Regions from separate parts of the Streptomyces sp. NPDC054834 genome, predicted to be linked through region 2. Evidence: riboswitches for the same ligand, from Rfam matches in the RefSeq annotation. Region 2 holds a riboswitch; the other holds the start of a gene.
The links. Region 2 has a riboswitch for glycine ahead of gcvT (glycine cleavage system aminomethyltransferase GcvT). Riboswitches for the same ligand answer to the same signal wherever they lie in the genome.
Positions count from the first base shown of each region.

Region 1: it holds a riboswitch for glycine, as region 2 does, so the genes downstream of both, gcvP (aminomethyl-transferring glycine dehydrogenase) here and gcvT (glycine cleavage system aminomethyltransferase GcvT) in region 2, are expected to answer to the same signal.

Region 1 covers NZ_JBSGZV010000024.1:131,830-141,733, reverse strand. Annotated here, with positions in the region: gene ACWGJM_RS28850 (DUF881 domain-containing protein) at 1-27, shown strand, start outside; gene ACWGJM_RS28845 (FHA domain-containing protein) at 218-1,033, shown strand; gene ftsR (transcriptional regulator FtsR) at 1,077-1,814, shown strand; gene ACWGJM_RS28835 (bifunctional nuclease family protein) at 1,901-2,374, shown strand; gene ACWGJM_RS28830 (MerR family transcriptional regulator) at 2,635-3,318, shown strand; partial or broken gene ACWGJM_RS28825 (DNA polymerase IV) at 3,407-4,828, shown strand; gene ACWGJM_RS28820 (PRC-barrel domain-containing protein) at 5,146-5,529, opposite strand; glycine riboswitch at 5,643-5,738, shown strand; gene gcvP (aminomethyl-transferring glycine dehydrogenase) at 5,915-8,800, shown strand; gene ACWGJM_RS28810 (TOBE domain-containing protein) at 8,858-9,277, opposite strand; gene ACWGJM_RS28805 (TOBE domain-containing protein) at 9,352-9,753, opposite strand; partial or broken gene ACWGJM_RS28800 (DUF1707 SHOCT-like domain-containing protein) at 9,821-9,904, shown strand, end outside.
Region 2 covers NZ_JBSGZV010000026.1:69,364-79,267, reverse strand. Annotated here, with positions in the region: gene ACWGJM_RS29905 (ABC transporter substrate-binding protein) at 1-725, opposite strand, end outside; gene ACWGJM_RS29900 (ABC transporter permease) at 780-1,778, opposite strand; gene ACWGJM_RS29895 (enhanced serine sensitivity protein SseB C-terminal domain-containing protein) at 2,120-2,920, opposite strand; gene ACWGJM_RS29890 (enhanced serine sensitivity protein SseB) at 3,077-3,868, opposite strand; gene ACWGJM_RS29885 (AAA family ATPase) at 3,945-4,655, opposite strand; glycine riboswitch at 4,839-4,937, shown strand; glycine riboswitch at 4,938-5,047, shown strand; gene gcvT (glycine cleavage system aminomethyltransferase GcvT) at 5,086-6,204, shown strand; gene gcvH (glycine cleavage system protein GcvH) at 6,324-6,701, shown strand; gene ACWGJM_RS29870 (serine hydroxymethyltransferase) at 6,716-7,978, shown strand; gene ACWGJM_RS29865 (L-serine ammonia-lyase) at 8,063-9,430, shown strand; gene ACWGJM_RS29860 (erythromycin esterase family protein) at 9,646-9,904, opposite strand, start outside.

The DNA.
Region 1 (9,904 bases), on a different contig from region 2:
GGCTACGCTCGGTCGTCCTCGCAGTGAACCGAGAGTGCATGGGGGACGTCCGGCAGGGGCATGAGCTTGCGGGGGGTCGGCGCACCGAAGGGGTGGGGTGTGGTGGAAACTGTCTGGTGGCTACGGACGTTGTGAAGGTGTCCGGGTCGGCCGGTGTAGGCAATCAGGGTTCGTCCTGCCCCACGGGCGGGTCTGTTTCGGTCAAGGGGAATCGCCCGTGAAGTTGTTTGCGAAGTTGTTCGGCAAGAGCGCGCGAGAGGGCAGCGACAACGCGACCGCCCGCCATCGCGCACAGCCTGACGCAGAGGGTCAGCGCCCGCTGTTCCGTGACCAGGTGGCTGGTCCGGGCGGTGACATTTCCGGAGGTCAGGGCGCGCCGTCTGTTGACCCTGCCCAGCCCGGCGGCATAGGTTTCGGGCAACCGTCAACCTCAGGTACGGGTGGAGGGTTTACCTCCGACCCGTACGCGTCCAACGCTCCGGCGGGGCAGGAGGATCCGTCCATGTCGGTCCTGGTGTGTACGAGGTGCGGTAACCGCAACGCGGAGAACGCCCGCTTCTGTTCCAACTGCGGTGCGCCGCTGCGCCCCGGCGCCGTGCCGGAGCGTGCGTCCGAGACCACGAGCACGATCTCCATCTCGGGCCTGGAGGCCTACGACGCGGAGGCGACCGGTCAGACGCCGATGCTCTCCCCGGAGGCGCAGGCGGCCGTCGACGCGCTGCCGCTGGGCTCGGCGCTGCTGGTGGTGCGCCGTGGGCCGAACTCGGGCAGCCGCTTCCTGCTGGACAGCGAGCTCACCACGGCCGGGCGTCATCCGCAGAGCGACATCTTCCTGGACGACGTGACGGTCTCGCGTCGCCACGTGGAATTCCGGCGCTCTCCGGACGGCTCCTTCACGGTGGCCGACGTGGGAAGTCTGAACGGCACGTACGTCAACCGTGAACGGATCGACCAGGTCGCTCTGTCGAACGGTGACGAGGTGCAGATCGGCAAGTACCGGCTGGTCTTCTACGCGAGCCGGCAGGGCATCTGACCCTCCCCCGGACGCCGTCCGGGGGGACCCCCAGGGAAGGTCCATGCTTCGAACACCGAGCGGCGGTGCCGGGCACGGCACCGCCGCCACGGACAGTGGGCTGGTGAGCATCGGCACGGTGCTGAACGTGCTGCGCGAGGAGTTCCCCGAAGTCACGATCTCCAAGATCCGGTTCCTGGAGTCGGAGGGGCTGGTCGAGCCGCGGCGGACCCCTTCGGGGTACCGCAAGTTCAGTCCCGAGGACGTCGAGCGTCTCGGTCACGTCCTGAGGATGCAGCGGGACCACTATCTGCCGCTCAAGGTGATCCGCGAGCACCTGGACGCGATGGCGCGCGGCGAGGCCGTGCAGTTGCCGGTCGTGGGGCGCCAGCGCGCCGGCGAGACGGTGCTCGAGCCCGCGGAGGGGCCCACGGCCGCCCGGATCGGACGGGTCGAGCTGCTGGCGGCCGCCGGGATCGACGAGAGCGACCTGAAGGAGTGGGAGTCGTACGGGCTCCTCGCTCCCCTCGAGGGCGGGGTGTACGACGCGGAGGCCGTCACGGTGGCCTCCCTTGTCGCGGAGCTGGGGCGGTTCGGGATCGAGCCGCGCCACCTGCGGGTGATGAAGGCCGCCGCCGACCGGGAGGCCGGGCTGGTGGACCAGGTGGTTGCCCCGCTCAAGCGGCACCGCAATCCGCAGACCAGGGCGCATGCCGAGGCCCGTACGAAGGAGCTGGCCGCGCTCACGGTGAGGCTGCACGCGGCCCTGGTGCAGACCGCGCTCGGCGTTCGGCTGCCTTGAGCGGCACTGGTATGCGAGAGGCCGGATCGGGCGCCCGTCCCCGGCCCGACTACCCAAACATCCCGGGCACGGCCTAGGGTTGCTGTGTGAACGAGCTCGATGTCGTAGGTGTCCGGGTGGAAATGCCCTCCAACCAGCCGATCGTGCTCCTGCGTGAAGTGGGCGGCGATCGGTACCTCCCCATCTGGATCGGACCGGGGGAGGCGACGGCGATCGCCTTCGCCCAGCAGGGCATGGCCCCCGCACGACCGCTGACCCACGACCTGTTCAAGGACGTGCTGGAGGCCGTCGGCCAGGAGCTCACCGAAGTGCGCATCACGGATCTGCGTGAGGGCGTCTTCTACGCGGAGCTGGTCTTCGCCAGCGGGGTCGAGGTGAGCGCCCGCCCCTCCGACGCCATAGCGCTGGCCCTGCGCACCGGAACGCCGATCTACGGCAGCGACACGGTGCTCGACGACGCGGGCATCGCGATCCCGGACGAGCAGGAGGACGAAGTGGAGAAGTTCCGCGAGTTCCTCGACCAGATCTCGCCCGAGGACTTCGGTACCAGCAGCCAGTGAGTGCGTCGGCCGATGGCCGGCGCGCGGTCCGTGACCGGCCGGTCGACGGTTCGTGACCGTCGTTCAGATGGCACTTGCCGGCGGCCAGTGAGAGCGTCCTGACGTTCCCCGCCAGCGCATTCGGCTAGCCTTTCCCCGCGGTGGGGCACGGGAAACCACTCTTAGGGTGATTATCACTCGGCGTGCCGAGTGTGGCGATCGTTGACGCACCCCCGGTGACTGCCTACCGTCGAGAAGGCAGGTCAAGGACGGAGGTCGGCGTGAGAAGCAGCGGCGACGGTACGGCTGGGGGTGCCCCCGGACGAGGTTTCGGGGAGAGCGGTCCGTACCCTCCTTCAAGCTCTCGGCTCCGCTCGGGCACGGGGTATCCCCACCATGGCGGCGCGGCCGATCACGTTCCGCAGCGACCGACGGCCGTGCCGAACGGCGGAGGGGCGGCGTCCATGGCGTCCGAGCAGATCGGCTACCGCGGTCCGACGGCCTGCGCGGCCGCCGGCATCACTTACCGGCAGCTCGACTACTGGGCCCGCACCGGCCTGGTCGAGCCGAGCGTGCGGCCCGCCTACGGGTCGGGCACGCAGCGGCTGTACAGCTTTCGGGACGTCGTCGTCCTGAAGATCGTGAAGCGTTTTCTGGACACCGGCGTCTCGCTCCAGAACATCCGCACCGCCGTCCAGCACCTCAGGGAGCGCGGTTTCCGTGACCTGGGGCGCATGACGCTGATGAGCGACGGAGCCACAGTCTACGAGTGCACGTCCCCCGACGAGGTCCACGCCCTGCTCCAGGGCGGTCAGGGGATCTTCGGGATCGCCGTGGGCGTGGTGTGGCGGGACGTGGAGAGCGCGCTCTCCCAGCTGCACGGGGAGCGCATCGACACCGGGGAGACCCTCGTCGGGCAGAACCCCGCCGACGAGCTGGCGCGGCGACGCAACCGGGCGGTTTGACGGCGCCTGCCGCGCCTGCCCCTCGGCGGCGAGGCCCCGCGTACCGGCTGCCGGGGCATTGTCAGTGGTGTGGTGCAGCATCGGAGGTGTGAGAAACGCGCCCACGATCCTGCACCTCGACATGGATGCCTTCTTCGCCTCGGTGGAGCAGGCCTCCAAGCCGAGCCTGCGCGGGAAGGCCGTCGTCGTGGGCGGGCTGGGGCCGCGCGGAGTGGTCGCCACCGCGTCGTACGAGGCACGGGTCTTCGGGGTCCACTCGGCGATGCCGATGGCCCAGGCGCGTCGGCTCGCCCCGAACGCCGCCTATCTCGTCCCGCGCTTCGGGCTGTACCGGTCGATCAGTGAACAGGTGATGGGCTTGCTGCGGGCGCTGTCCCCACTCGTCGAGCCGCTGAGCCTGGACGAGGCGTTCGTGGACCTGGAGGCGGGAGGAACGGCCCGGGACGAGGAATCGGCACGGCTGGCCGGGGTGAAGCTGCGCGCGGACATCCGGGCCGTCACGGGACTGACGGGGTCGGTGGGGCTCGCCGCCTCCAAGATGCTCGCGAAGATCGCCTCCGAGCAGGCCAAGCCGGACGGGCTGGTACTGATCGAGCCGGGGACGGAGCGGGCAATGCTGGGCCCGATGTCGGTGCGGACGCTGCCCGGGGTGGGGCCGGCGACCGGGGACCATCTGCGACGCGCCGGGATCACCACGGTCGAGGAACTCGCCGAGGCCGGCGAGGACGAGCTCGTACGGCTGCTGGGCAAGGCCCACGGTCGCGCTCTGCACGCCATGGCGCTGGCGGACGACGAGCGGCCCGTGGTGGCGGAGCGGGAGGCCAAGTCGGTATCGGTCGAGGACACCTATGACGTGGACATCCACGACCGGCTCCGGGTCGGCCTGGAGGTGCAGCGGCTCGCCGACCGGTGCGTGCGGCGGCTGCGCGATGCCGGGCTGTCGGGGCGGACCATCGTGCTGAAGGTGCGGCGATACGACTTCTCGACACTGACCCGGTCGGAGACGCTGCGTGGGCCCACGGACGATCCGGCGGTCGTGCGGGAGGCGGCGGCCCGGCTGCTGGACTCCGTCGACACGACCGGTGGCGTACGGCTGCTCGGGGTGGGCGTCTCCGGGCTCGCCGACTACACGCAGGAGGACCTGTTCGCCCAGGCGGCGGGTGAGATGGCGGAAGCGGCCGCGGAGGAGGCGGTGCCCGAGCCCGCGGTGGAACAGCCGACGCCGGCCGAACGGCGCTGGCCCGCGGGGCACGACGTGCGGCATGCGGAGTTCGGGCACGGCTGGGTGCAGGGCAGCGGGCTCGGGCGGGTCACCGTGCGCTTCGAGACGCCCGGCTCGGAGCCCGGCCGCGTGCGGACTTTCCGGGTCGACGACCCGGCCCTGGAACCGGCGGATCCGCTGCCGTTGACTGCCCGGGCAGCCGCGAGCGGGCTCCGTGGCGGTGCGGCGGGCACCGGGGACGGGACGGCGGGCGCCGGGGACGGGACGGCGGGATCCGGGGGCGATGCGGAGATACCCGGAAGTGACGCGGAGCGGGCCCCCATCGGTGCGGAGAGGCTCGGGAAGAGTGCGGACCTGCCCGAGAAGGGTGCGGTCGGGTACGGAAGTGCTGCGGACCGGGCCGAAATCGGTGCGGAGGGATCACAAGGCGGTACGGGCATGCCCTGACGCGGTGCGGATGAGTCCCTCCGCGGTGCGGATGGGACTGAGGCGGACGAGGGATCGGGTGCGTGTCCGGGCGGTGCTGCCGGGTGAAGCGGCTGGCCGGGGCGGTTCTGTGGGGTGTGACCGGCGGTCCCGGACGGGGCGGGTGGGGGGAGGGCCCACTACGTCGGTCCCGCCGTCTCGTCCGTGCCCGCCAAATGGCCGAAGTCGTGGTCCGGGGGCGGAGGAGACGAGGTCACGTCGAGGCCGTAGTGGTGGTAGAGCTGGAGTTCCTGCTCGGGAGAGAGATGGCGACCGACGCCGAAGTCGGGCGCGTCCTTGATGAGGGACCGGTCGAAGGGAACCCGGAGGGTGCCGTCGATCAGTTCGCTGGGCTCCAGCGGGACGAAAGCGTCCCTGGAGAACAGGCCAGTGCGTATGGCCGCCCACTCCGGCTCACCGGTCGCGTCGTCGAGGTAGACCTCGTCGATCGTGCCGATCTTGTCGCCATTGCGGTCGAACGCCTTGCGGCCGATCAGGTGGCGCGGATCGATGTCCGTTCGCACGGTCCCTCCTCGTGGTCGCAACTCATCCGTAAGCACTACAAAAGAGCACATTCAGGAAGGCGGCCACTCGAGGCTCGCGCGTTGCCCTCGCTGGTACGCTGGCAAGCGGCTGCTGACCCCGCGCGGGAGAGTCCTCCGGACACCATCGGAGGCGCCGAAGGAGCAACTCCTCCCCGGAATCTCTCAGGCTCACGTACCGCACGGACGAGGTCACTCTGGAAAGCAGGGCGGTGTCTCGACGGCTTCCGCTCTCACCGACGGTGAAAGCCGGGGCCCTCGGGTGACCCGGTGAAGCTCTCAGGTTGAGATGACAGAGGGGGAGGCCGTCGGGGTACCCGCGCCGGGGTGCCCCTCGAAGGTCGCGTCAGACCAGGAGGCCTCCGCAATGACCACCCACCGCACCCCGCTCTCCGAGCTCGAACAGGGCATCCCCTTCGAGCAGCGCCACATCGGGCCCGACCAGGAGGCGCGGGCCAAGATGCTCGCGCACGTCGGCTACGGCTCGCTCGACGAGCTGACCGCCGCCGCGGTGCCGGATGTGATCAAGAATGCCGACGCCCTGGATCTGCCGGGTGCCCGTACCGAGGCCGAGGTGCTCGCCGAGCTGCGTTCGCTGGCCGACCGCAACCAGGTCCTCGACTCGATGATCGGGCTCGGGTACTACGGGACCTTCACGCCGCCCGTCATCCTGCGCAACGTGATGGAGAACCCGGCCTGGTACACCGCTTACACGCCGTACCAGCCGGAGATCTCGCAGGGACGGCTCGAGGCCCTGCTGAACTTCCAGACCATGGTCGCCGAGCTCACCGGGCTGCCGACCTCCGGTGCCTCGCTGCTCGACGAGGGCACGGCAGCGGCCGAGGCGATGGCACTCTCCCGGCGTATGGGCAGGAACAAGAAGGGCCTCTTCCTGGTCGACGCGGACGCGCTGCCGCAGACCATCGCCGTGATCCAGGCCCGCGCCGAACCGACCGGCGTGGAGGTAGTGGTCGCCGACCTCAGCGAGGGCATCCCGGCCGAGGTCGCCGAGCGTGAGATCAACGGCGTGCTGATCCAGTACCCGGGCGCGTCCGGGGCCGTACGCGACATCAAGCCCGTCGTCGACCGGGCGCACGAGCTCGGCGCGCTCGTCACCGTCGCCGCCGACCTGCTGGCGCTGACCCTGCTCACCTCCCCGGGCGAGCTCGGCGCGGACATCGCGATCGGTACGACCCAGCGCTTCGGCGTGCCCATGGGCTTCGGCGGCCCCCACGCCGGCTACATGGCGGTGCACGAGAAGTTCGCCCGCAGTCTGCCCGGCCGCCTGGTGGGCGTGTCCGTCGACGCGGACGGCAACAAGGCCTACCGGCTGGCGCTCCAGACCCGCGAACAGCACATTCGCCGCGAGAAGGCCACCAGTAACATCTGCACCGCCCAGGTGCTGCTCGCCGTCATGGCCGGTATGTACGCCGTCTACCACGGCCCCGAGGGCCTCAAGGTCATCGCGCGGCGCACCCACCGGTACGCCACCCTCCTGGCCGAGGGGCTTCGGGCAGGGGGCGTCGAGGTCGTCCACGGCGCCTTCTTCGACACCGTCACCGCGCGCGTGCCCGGCCGGGCCGCCGAGGTCGTGGCCGCCGGCCGGGAGAACGGGGTCAACCTGCGGCTCGTCGACGCCGACCAGGTCTCGGCCGCGTGCGACGAGACCACGACCCGCGCCCAGCTGGGCGCCGTATGGACGGCGTTCGGGGTGGAGGGGGACATCGAGGCGCTGGACGAGGCGACCGCAGACGCCCTCCCCGAGGCACTGCTGCGCACCGACGGCTACCTCGCCCACCCTGTCTTCCACCAGTACCGCTCCGAGACCGCGATGCTGCGCTACCTGCGCCGCCTCGCCGACCGCGACTACGCGCTCGACCGCGGCATGATCCCGCTGGGCTCCTGCACCATGAAGCTCAACGCGACCACGGAGATGGAGCCGGTCACCTGGCCGGAGTTCGGGCAGCTGCACCCCTTCGCGCCCGCCGAGCAGGCGCAGGGCTACCTCACGCTCATCCGTGAGCTGGAGGAACGACTCGCCGAGGTCACCGGATACGACAAGGTCTCGCTACAGCCGAACGCCGGTTCGCAGGGCGAGTTCGCCGGCCTGCTCGCCGTACGCGGCTACCACCGTGCCAACGGCGACGACCAGCGCACCGTCTGCCTCATCCCGTCCTCCGCGCACGGCACCAACGCCGCCAGCGCCGTGATGGCGGGCATGAAGGTCGTCGTGGTGAAGACCGCCGAGGACGGCGAGATCGACATCGAGGACCTGCGGGCGAAGATCGAGCAGTACCGTGACGAGCTGGCGGTGCTGATGATCACGTACCCGTCGACGCACGGCGTGTTCGAGGAACACGTGGCCGACATCTGCGCCCGGGTCCACGACGCCGGCGGCCAGGTGTACGTCGACGGCGCCAACCTCAACGCGCTGGTCGGTCTCGCCAAGCCGGGCCACTTCGGCGGTGACGTCTCCCACCTCAACCTGCACAAGACGTTCTGCATCCCGCACGGCGGCGGCGGTCCCGGCGTCGGTCCCGTGGCCGTGCGCGAGCACCTCGCGCCCTACCTGCCGAACCACCCGCTCCAGCCGGCGGCCGGTCCCGAGACGGGAGTCGGCCCGATCTCGGCCGCGCCCTGGGGCTCGGCGGGCATCCTGCCGATCTCCTGGGCGTACGTCCGCCTGATGGGCGGCGAGGGCCTCAAGCGTGCCACCCAGGTCGCCGTGCTCTCCGCCAACTACATCGCCAAGCGCCTCGAGCCGCACTACCCGGTGCTCTACACCGGCCCGGGCGGCCTGGTCGCGCACGAGTGCATCATCGACCTGCGCCCGCTGACCAAGGCGACCGGCGTATCCGTGGACGACGTGGCCAAGCGGCTCATCGACTACGGCTTCCACGCGCCGACGATGTCCTTCCCGGTGGCCGGCACGCTGATGATCGAGCCGACCGAGTCGGAGGACCTGGCCGAGCTGGACCGGTTCTGCGACGCGATGATCGCGATCCGCGCGGAGATCGAGAAGGTCGGCGCGGGCGAGTGGCCCGGCGAGGACAACCCGCTGCGGAACGCCCCGCACACCGCCGCCGCGCTCGGCGGGGAATGGAAGCACGCCTACAGCCGCCAGGAGGCCGTGTTCCCGGCCGGGGTCTCCGCCGCCGACAAGTACTGGCCGCCGGTGCGCCGCATCGACCAGGCCTTCGGCGACCGCAACCTCGTCTGCTCCTGCCCGCCGCTGGACGCGTACGAAGACTGAGCAAGCGGCCAGACAGGCACCATGGGGCCCCGTCCGTGTGGCGGGGCCCTTGCGCGTTCACGCCGTCGCCAGCGACACCTCGGTCGACTTGATCAGGGCGACGACGTCGGAGCCCACGAAGAGGCCGAGGTCGGTGGCCGCCTCCTTCGTGATCGCCGCGGTGAGTTCGCCACCGTCCACGGTCACCCTCACCGAGGCCATGGCAGTTCCGATCGTGAGGTGGGTGATGGTGCCGGGGACCTGGTTGCGGATCGAGAGACCGTCGACCCGGCTGGTGGCCAGGGAGACCTCCGTAGCCTTCACCAGAGCGCGGACGGTGGCGCCCGGGGCGAGCGCGAGTTGCTCGGCGGCCTCCGAAGTGATGGCCGCCGTGAGGCCCTGGCCACCGTCCAGGCGGATCTTGACGATGGTCATGACCTCGCCGGGGTGGACGGCGGTGACGGTGCCGGGGAGCTGGTTGCGGATGCTCAGGGTCATGGCCCCACACCGTAGTGCGCGAGGGCGTTCAGGCAGGGTATGTGCTGATTTGCGGCGTCGTCGGGTGCCCGGCGTCATACCCGGTCGATATGTACATTCGTCGACTTCACGCGGGCGGTGGCCTCCATGCCGACCTCCAGGCCCAGTTCCTCCACGGCCTCGCGGGTGAGCAGGGAGACCAGGCGGTGGGGGCCGGCCTGGATCTCGACCTGGGCCGCGACGTCGCCGAGTTTGATCGCGGTGACGATGCCGGGGAAGGCGTTGCGGACCGAGGTGTAGGAGGTGCCCGTGTCCTCCTCGCCGCCGCCCGCCTTGGCGAGTTCGACAGAGAACGCGGCGAGGTCCTTGCCGTCGACGAGTCTCCGCCCCGCCTCGTCGCGGTGGGTCGCCACCCGGCCCGCGTCCGCCCAGCGGCGGGCGGTGTCCGGGCTCACGCCGAGCAGCCGCGCCGCTTGGCCGATCGTGTAGGACTGCATGCCGGTCACGATAGGGCGAATGCGGAGGGAACCGTGGAGGGGGGTCGGTCGTTGGGTATAACGCGATATGTCTTTAGTTCGCGTTCTTCTTGGTCGTGGTCGCCAATCGGGAATCGGGGTGAGGGGCATGTTTCGGCTGAGCTGTGGGCCG
Region 2 (9,904 bases):
TGGAACTGGTAGGAGCCGGAGGACACGATGTGCTTGACGTAGTCGACGCCGTCGTCCTTGGACTGCGGCACCGGAGCCGTCTGCGGGGCCGCCACCAGGTAGTCGAACTCCTGGAAGGAGCGGTTCAGGTGGAAGACGATCGTGGTGTTGTCCGGCGTCTCGATCGAGGACAGGCCCTTGGCGCTCTTGTCCTTGTACGGACCCTTGTACTTGTCGCCGTCCTTCATGAACTGCTGGAAGTAGTTCGGGCCGAGCGAGAGCACGTCACGCGCGAAGTTGGACCGCTCGACGGCGTACTTGACGTCCTTCGAGGTGATCGGCGTGCCGTCCTGGTACTTCAGGCCCGAACGCAGCTTGTACGTCCAGGTCTTGCCGCCGTCGCTCGGCACGCCCTTGCTCGCGGCGAGGTCCGGGACGAGGGTGTTGCCCTTCTCGCCGGGGCCGGGCTGGAACGTCATCAGCGGGCGCGCGTAGAGCCGGCTGAGGTTGTACATGTACGCGTAGTACGTGTTGCCCGGGTCGAACGAGTCCGGCACGTCCGACATTTCGTAGGTGACCGTGCCACCCTTTTTGTCGGACGCGTTGACGACACCCGTGGTCGCCTTGTTGGCACCGGCCGCCTTCGGCGTGCCGCCGTCCTTGTTGTCATCGGCCTTGCTGCAACCTGCTACCAGCAGGCTGGCGGAGCCGATGGCCGCAACCGCGGCCAGTGCTGACCTTCGCATGATGGTCTGCTTCCCCTCCATTGATCGGAAACTTGGTGGACTCTCGGGGGCTGCCTAGCGGCTGCGGGGGTCGAGAGCGTCGCGGAGACCGTCGCCGAGCAGATTGAACGCCAGGACGGTGATGAAGATGGCGAGTCCGGGCACGATCATGTACTGGGGATCGACCTGGTAGTACGTGACGGCCTCCCGGAGCATGCCGCCCCAGGACGCCTGCGGGGGCTGGATGCCGACGCCGAGGAAGCTCAGGGACGCCTCGAAGAGGATGTTGGTCGGGATGAGCAGCGTCGAGTAGACGATGATCGGGCCGACCAGGTTCGGCATCAGCTCGCGGAAGAGGATGTACGGGCCCTTGGCGCCCATGCCGCGGGCGGCGTCCACGAACTCCCGCTCGCGCAGGGCGAGGGTCTGGCCTCGCACGATCCGGCCCAGATAGGGCCAGTTGAAGAAGCCGATGACGAAGATGAGCACGCTCAGGTGGAGCGGCAGTCCGTTGAGGCCGAACGCGCCGCCCTGAAGGGTGGCGGAGATGGCGATGGCGAAGAGCAGGAGGGGGAAGGCGAGGAAGGTGTCCATCAGCCGGCTGATGACCGAGTCGACCCGTCCGCCGTAGTAGCCGGCTACGACACCCATGATGGCGCCGATCACGTTGGACAGGACCGTGGCGCCGAAGGCGACCACCAGCGACACCCAGGAGCCCTCCAGGATGCGGGTGGCGATGTCACGGCCGAACTTCGGGTCGACGCCCAGCGGATGACTGGCACTCATGCCGCCCCAGCCGCCCTTGGGCAGCGAGGTGTCGGGCACGATCAGGTCCTGGTGGAAGGCGTTGGGATCGAGGCCGAACATCGCCTGGATCGGACGCGAGAGGATCGCGATGAGGATCAGCAGGATCACGATGACGCCGCCGACCACGGCGACTCTGTCCTTCTTGAACCGGGTCCAGGCGATCTGCCCCAGGGAACGGCCCTCGATCTGCCCCTTACCGGCACCCTCGAGCACAGCTTCCGGCTGTGCCTCGGCTGCCGCCCCGGTGGTCTCGATCGGTGCGGTCACAGTGACCTGACCCCTCTCGCCGGTGGTGACCGGCCTGCGCCTGCCGCGGATTGCGGCTTTGTCGACTTGCACTCAGACACGAGGCCCTCGACCTTGCGTCTGAGTCGCGAGTCTTCAGCTTCGTCGCGATCACCCGCCAGAGCTGACGGGGAAAGTATGCGCAACCGTGATGCTGTGCAGGGGATTCCGTTATCCGAACAGTGGGTAACGCCCCCCGGACGCGAACCAGTTGGTACAACAGCGTCATAGCGGGCACTTCAGGACCATCGGCGGTTATCTACGCGCGGAGAAATGTGCCGACCCTGTGAAGCCCATGGGCGGACCACGGAGGTCCGATCCGCTCAGTAGCCACCCTGCGCCGGCGGATAACCGTACCCGGCGGCGGGTGCCGTGGGCGGGGCGGGGGCGTGCGCCTCACGGTCGTAGAAGGGACGGGCTTTGGCCCGCATCCACATGACGACGGGGTCGTACTCGTCGGACATCACGACGGTCGACACCGGCAGCCCGTCCGGGACCGCCCCGACGGACTGCTGCATCATCGCGCGCACCGAGTCCACGGCGGGCGGCGAGGTGTCGTACACGTCCAGTCCGATGGCGAGGTACGGCGCCCCGAGCGCGGGCTGCACCCAGGCGCGGCGCAACGAGCGGACGGCCTGGGTGCGGTGGGCGTTCTGCGCGAGCAGGGCGTAGAACTGCGGGACCTCGACGCCTGGTTCCGACAGGCGCAGCGGGCCGGCCGGCTGGCGGTCCAGACCGGTGGCGATCCTGCGCAGGTCGAGCCAGGGGACGCCGACACCGCCGCCCGGGGCGTGCGGGTTGAGCCAGAGGCCGAACTGGTCCGGGTAGAGGGTGCGGGCCACGTCGACCGCGTCGACCACCTCGTACGAGCGGTTCCAGCCGCTGGCCGACAGCTCCTGGGCTGAGGTGACGCAGGGCGCGTAGCCCGAGCCGTCCACCTCCATGTTCCCGTACTGGGCGTCGGGGGATCCGGCCTGGCCGTGCCACAGGAGCATCCAGATCTGGCCGGAGGCGGGGGTCGCGAGCGCCCTGAGGAGTGCCTCGTAGGCGTCGTAACGCCCGGGCATCACCTGGCGCAGCATGTGCTCGACCTGTCCGGTCGCAGCGGTGCCGCTCGCGCTCACCTGTTACCGCCCCTTCGAGAAGTCGCCCCGCGTGTGGAAACAGCTTAAGCGCCTGGGAGCTCGCGGCTTAGTGTCCGTCGGCGAGTGCGGGTTGTGTGTGGCTTGTCGCTCCGGGCCGCGTGTCGACACGGCCCCGCGCCCCTCGGGGGGCGCGTTTCAGTTGCCGGACTGGTAGAAGGGCCGGACGGTCGTCTTCAGCCAGTCGGCCACCGGGTCGTCGGTCACGTCCAGCAGGACCAGGTTGACCGGCCACCGCACCGGGACCGTGCCCAGAGCCCGGCCCAGGGCGTCCAGGGGCAGGGCCCGCAGGTCGCCCTCCCACCGGGAGAGTTCGACGCCTATGAACATGACCGGGTCGGCCGTCTCGATGGCGGCCAGGCAGCGGCGGGCGGTGCGGACGACGCTGATCCGCTCGAACTCGGCGGAGGCGGCGGCGAGGAAGTCGACCGGGTCCTCCTGCCAGTCGGGTTCGAAGAGGCGGACGCGGCCACCGCCCGCCGGGCCGTCGAGCGGGGTACGGCCGGCCCGGCACAGCTCGGCCACGGCCTGCGGCGGGAGCGGGACGCCGACCATGCCGTCCGGGTTGACGACGATGCCGACGTGCGGGGGCAGGCCGCGGGCGAACTCCACGGCCGGGGCGACGGTGTACCCGATGTGGGAACCGACGACCTGGCGGAACTGCTCCTCGGAGCTGAACACCGGCACGTACGCCTGGCCGTCGATCTCCATGGTGGGCAGGTCGAGCGGGCCGCTGCCGGGGCCGCCGCCGTTGGGCAGCGGGACCCAGACGTAGCTCCGGCCCAGCACCTCGATGATCCGGCCGCCGGCCAAGGGGATGCCGAACGACGCCGACAGCACCTCCTCCAGCTCGTTGCCGGGCCAACCGCTGTGCGGATGGGGGTGCGTCTGTGCCGGGAAGTCCGCGGGAAAGTCCGCCGGGAAGTCCATCTGCCTACCGCCTGCTGGGACCAACTGTTGTGCCTGAAAGGCTAGCGGGTACCTGTGCGCGGCCAGGCGGGTCTCCTCAGGTCGCGAAGCCGATCCGGCGCAGCACGTCCGCCGCGTCCCGGTCGAGCAGGACCGCCGAGCCGCAGCCCTGGGGCAGTTCGCCCCGCTCCACCTCGCGCAGCAGCCGGGCGGCCGCCCTGCGGTGGCGCAGGAAGGCGTACCGGGAGACGCCCCGGCCGCGCTCGCGCTGGCCCTCCCGGGCCGTGGCGGGCGGGACGTCGAGCAGCAGCAGGTGCAGCGTGCCGCCCCGGCGGCGGGCCGCGCGGGCCAGCCAGTCGCGCACCCAGGCCTGCGTACCGCAGTCGTGCACGACGACCCCCTCGCCGGAGCGCAGGGCGCGGCGCAGTCCGGCGTAGTGGGCGAGGCGGACCAGGGGGCGGTACACCGCGTACGGCAGGAAGCCGGGCATGCGGCGCTCCCAGCGGTCGCGGGCGTCCTGGGAGTCGATGCGCGGGCCCTGGACCGCGCGGTGCATCAGCGTCGACTTGCCGCTGCCCGGCAGACCGGTGATCACCACCAGGTCCCGGGGGCCGAAGAGCAGGCCGTGCGGACTGCGCCCCGCGCGGTCCCGCAGGTCGCGGGCGACCGGTGCCATGGGGGTCCCCCCGCGCGAGCGCAGCCGAGCGTGGGGGAGCTCGTCGCACCGTTCGCGGGCCGGGGCCGCCGGCTGCTGGGGCAGGGCGATGACCGTCGTCGTCGCGTATGCCGTGGTCCTTGTCACCGTGATCGTCCTCCCTGGGGGGTTCAGGAAAGGTTCTCCCCTCTGAATGTAAAGAGAAGGTAATGCACGGTGTCTCGCGGTTCCGTCCGCTTGCGGCCACAGGCGTGTCACAAAGAGAGGCGCACGTCCGGTCTGCCGTGCGACCGGGAGGCGTGCAATGATGTGCGCGCCAACTGCATACCGGCCGTTTGAATCCGCGCGGGAGAGTCCCCGGCACCGATGGTGCGGGGCGCCGAAGGAGCAAGTCCCTCCCTTGAATCTCTCAGGCCCCGTTACCGCGCGGGCGAGGCACATCTGAAAAGCGGGCCGCTGTGTCAGCGGCTCCACCCAAGGTGCAAGCCATGATCACTCCTGTGGTCAGGGCGAACCTCTCAGGTTCCGATGACAGATGGGGAGGAACGACCTCGCCTGTCATGCCTTTGGGAGACGACCGCCGATGAGCAGTACCGAACTCCGCCGTACCGCGCTCGATGCCCTGCATCGTTCGCTCGGCGCGACCATGACCGACTTCGCCGGCTGGGACATGCCCCTGCGCTACGGCTCCGAGCGCGACGAGCACCTCGCCGTGCGCGCCAAGGCCGGGCTGTTCGACCTCTCCCACATGGGCGAGATCACCGTGACCGGCCCTCAGGCCGCCGACCTGCTGAACCACGCCCTCGTCGGGAACATCGCCTCGGTCGGTGTCGGGCGCGCCCGCTACACCATGATCTGCCGGGCCGACGGCGGCATCCTGGACGACCTGATCGTCTACCGGCTGGCCGAGAGCAACTACATGGTCGTGGCCAACGCCTCCAACGCCCAGGTGGTCCTCGACGCGCTCGTCGAGCGGTCCGCCGGCTTCGACGCCGAGGTCCGCGACGACCGGGACGCCTACGCCCTGATCGCCGTCCAGGGCCCGGAGTCCCCCGGCATCCTGAAGTCCCTCACCGACGCCGACCTCGACGGCCTGAAGTACTACGCGGGCCTGCCCGGCACCGTCGCCGGCGTCCCGGCGCTCATCGCGCGCACCGGCTACACCGGCGAGGACGGCTTCGAGCTCTTCGTGAAGCCCGAGCACGCGGTCGAGCTGTGGCAGGCGCTGAGCAAGGCCGGCGAGGGCGTCGGGCTGGTGCCCTGCGGCCTGTCCTGCCGGGACACGCTCCGCCTGGAGGCGGGCATGCCGCTGTACGGGCACGAGCTCACCACCTCGCTCACCCCCTTCGACGCCGGGCTCGGCCGGGTGGTGAAGTTCGAGAAGGAGGGCGACTTCGTGGGCCGGGCGGCGCTGGCCGAGGCCGCCGCGCGCGCCGAGCGGAACCCGCCGCGCGTCCTGGTCGGCCTGGTCGCCGAGGGCCGCCGGGTGCCGCGCGCCGGATACGCGGTCGTCGCCGGCGGCGCGGTGATCGGCGAGGTCACCTCCGGTGCGCCCTCCCCCACGCTGGGCAAGCCCATCGCCATGGCCTACGTCGACGCGGCGCACGCGGCGCCGGGCACGCCCGGTGTCGGCGTGGACATCCGGGGCAGCCACGAACCGTACGAAGTCGTGGCGCTGCCGTTCTACAAGCGCCAGAAGTAGACACTTGGCGCGGGTACCGGTATCCGGACGTGACCCTGCGCACATTCCCGCTGATCACACGCGTTCACAGCAGTCCCCCCCTTCATCAGCGCTCCCGCGCGTACAGGAGAATCCAGGCCATGAGCAACCCCCAGCAGCTGCGCTACAGCAAGGAGCACGAGTGGCTGTCGGCCGCCGAGGACGGCGTCTCGACGGTCGGCATCACGGAGTTCGCGGCCAACGCGCTCGGTGACGTCGTCTACGCCCAGCTCCCCGACGTCGGCTCCACCGTGACCGCGGGTGAGACCTGCGGCGAGCTCGAGTCGACCAAGTCGGTGTCCGACCTGTACTCGCCGGTCACCGGTGAGGTCACCGAGACCAACGAGGACGTCGTCAACGACCCGTCGCTGGTGAACTCCGCCCCCTTCGAGGGTGGCTGGCTGTTCAAGGTCCGCGTCACGGAGGAGCCGGCCGACCTGCTCTCCGCCGACGAGTACGTCACCCACACCGCCGGCTGAGGAGTCGTAGCCGTATGACTGTCCTGAACACGTCCCTGCACGAGCTCGACCCGGAGATCGCCGCCGCGGTCGACGCCGAGCTCGAGCGCCAGCAGTCCACCCTCGAGATGATCGCCTCGGAGAACTTCGCGCCGCTCGCGGTCATGGAGGCGCAGGGCTCGGTCCTCACCAACAAGTACGCCGAGGGCTACCCGGGCCGCCGCTACTACGGCGGCTGCGAGCACGTCGACGTCGCCGAGCAGATCGCCATCGACCGGATCAAGGAGCTGTTCGGCGCCGAGTACGCCAACGTGCAGCCCCACTCCGGTGCCTCCGCCAACCAGGCCGCCCTGTTCGCGCTGGCCCAGCCCGGCGACACCATCCTCGGCCTGGACCTGGCGCACGGCGGCCACCTGACCCACGGCATGCGGCTGAACTTCTCCGGCAAGCAGTTCAACGTGGTCGCCTACCACGTCGACGACTCCGGCCTGGTCGACATGGCCGAGGTGGAGCGGCTGGCCAAGGAGCACCGGCCGAAGGTGATCATCGCGGGCTGGTCGGCGTACCCGCGGCAGCTGGACTTCGCCGAGTTCCGCCGGATCGCCGACGAGGCCGGGGCGTACCTGTGGGTCGACATGGCGCACTTCGCGGGCCTGGTCGCCGCCGGTCTCCACCCGAACCCGGTGGAGTACGCGGACGTGGTCACCTCCACCACCCACAAGACCCTCGGCGGCCCGCGCGGCGGCATCATCCTGGCGAAGAAGGACTTCGCGAAGAAGCTGAACTCCTCCGTCTTCCCGGGCTTCCAGGGCGGCCCCCTGGAGCACGTGATCGCGGCCAAGGCGGTCTCCTTCAAGGTCGCCGCCTCCGAGGACTTCAAGGAGCGCCAGCGTCGTACGCTGGAGGGTGCGCGGCTGCTGGCCGAGCGGCTCAGCGCGCCGGACGTCCACGAGGCCGGGGTGAGCGTCCTGTCCGGCGGTACGGACGTGCACCTGGTCCTGGTCGACCTGCGCGACTCGGAGCTGGACGGACAGCAGGGCGAGGACCGGCTGCACCAGGTCGGCATCACGGTCAACCGGAACGCGATCCCGAACGACCCGCGTCCGCCCATGGTCACCTCCGGTCTGCGGATCGGTACGCCGGCCCTGGCGACCCGCGGCTTCACGGCCGAGGACTTCGCCGAGGTCGCGGACGTGATCGCCCAGACGCTCAAGCCGTCCTACGACGCGGAGGCCCTGAAGGCCCGGGTCAAGGCCCTGGCCGACAAGCACCCGCTGTACCCCGCTCTGAACAAGTAGTTCCTTTTCGTGGGGTGCCCCGCACACTCGTAGGTGGGCGGGGCACCCCACCCCCCTGCACCACCCCAGCACTGAGGAGTTCCCGTGGCCATATCGGTCTTCGACCTGTTCTCGATCGGCATCGGCCCGTCCAGCTCCCACACGGTCGGCCCGATGCGCGCGGCGCGCATGTTCGCCCGCCGGCTGCGCAACGAGGCTCTGCTCGGCTCCGTCGCGTCGGCGCGGGCCGAGCTGTACGGCTCGCTGGGCGCCACCGGCCACGGCCACGGCACGCCCAAGGCGGTACTGCTCGGCCTGGAGGGTGCCTCGCCCCGCACGGTGGACGTGGAGACGGCCGACGAGCGGGTGGAGGACATCAAGCGGTCGGGCCGCCTGAACCTCCTCGGTGAGCACGAGATCGCGTTCTCCTTCGACGACGACCTCGTTCTGCACCGCCGCAAGGCCCTCCCCTACCACGCCAACGGCATGACCCTGTGGGCGTACGACGCGCAGGGCGCCGAAGTGCTGGCCAAGACGTACTACTCGGTCGGCGGCGGTTTCGTGGTCGACGAGGACGCGGTCGGCGCGGACCGCATCAAGCTCGACGACACGGTCCTGAAGTACTCCTTCCGCACCGGCGACGAGCTGCTCCGACTGACGAAGGAGACCGGCCTGTCGATCTCCGCCCTCATGCTGGAGAACGAGCGCGCCTGGCGCACCGAGGAGGAGATCCGCGAGGGCCTGCTCGACATCTGGCGGGTGATGCAGGTCTGCGTGGCGCGCGGCATGTCCCGCGAGGGCATCCTGCCGGGCGGCCTGAAGGTACGGCGCCGGGCCGCCGTCTCCGCCCGGCAACTGCGCGCCGAGGGCGACCCGTTGGCCCGCGCGATGGAGTGGATCACGCTCTACGCGATGGCCGTGAACGAGGAGAACGCGGCCGGGGGCCGGGTGGTCACCGCCCCCACGAACGGCGCGGCCGGCATCATCCCGGCCGTCCTGCACTACTACGTCAACTTCGTTCCCGGCGCCGACGAGGAGGGCGTGGTCCGCTTCCTGCTCGCCGCGGGCGCCATCGGCATGCTCTTCAAGGAGAACGCCTCCATCTCGGGCGCCGAGGTCGGCTGCCAGGGCGAGGTCGGCTCCGCCTGCTCCATGGCGGCGGGCGCCCTCGCCGAGGTCCTCGGCGGCAGCCCCGAGCAGGTGGAGAACGCCGCCGAGATCGGCATGGAGCACAACCTCGGCCTGACCTGCGACCCGGTCGGCGGCCTGGTCCAGATCCCGTGCATCGAGCGCAACGGCATGGCCGCGGTCAAGGCGGTCACGGCCGCCCGCATGGCGATGCGCGGCGACGGCTCCCACAAGGTGTCCCTGGACAAGGTCATCAAGACCATGAAGGACACCGGCGCCGACATGTCCGTCAAGTACAAGGAGACGGCGCGGGGCGGGCTCGCGGTGAACATCATCGAGTGCTAGGGAAAAATGCCCTGACCAGGGCGTTCGTGTCTTTCGGCGCTGTCGGGGCCTTCCCTGCTTACGCGGTGGAAAGTCCCCGGGACGGCGAGGATCTCTGAGCGCTCATTACACGCCGAAGGTACCCTGGAGGGTGGCCGGGTGGTGAACCGCATCTCTCACCCCACTGGTCGCCGAACGCGCGCCACCGGTCGCGACCGCGCGTCGGTCCCATCGTCTCAGCGCAGCGGAGTCGAAGGTGTCGAGCGGGCCACGTACGCCAGCCCGTCGTACTCCCGGGCCAGCACCGTCGGAGCCAGGTGGAAGCGGTACGTCACGCGCGGCACCGAGGCGCCGAAGGACCGTACGAACCGGCGGTCCTCCAGCCACTCGGCGACGGCGGGCCGGGCCCGGCCGCCGCGCAGGTCGACGAGGTGATCCTCCGGTGTGACCGAGGCGAGCCGGCCCTCGACCGACCGCGGGCCCGCCGATGCGACG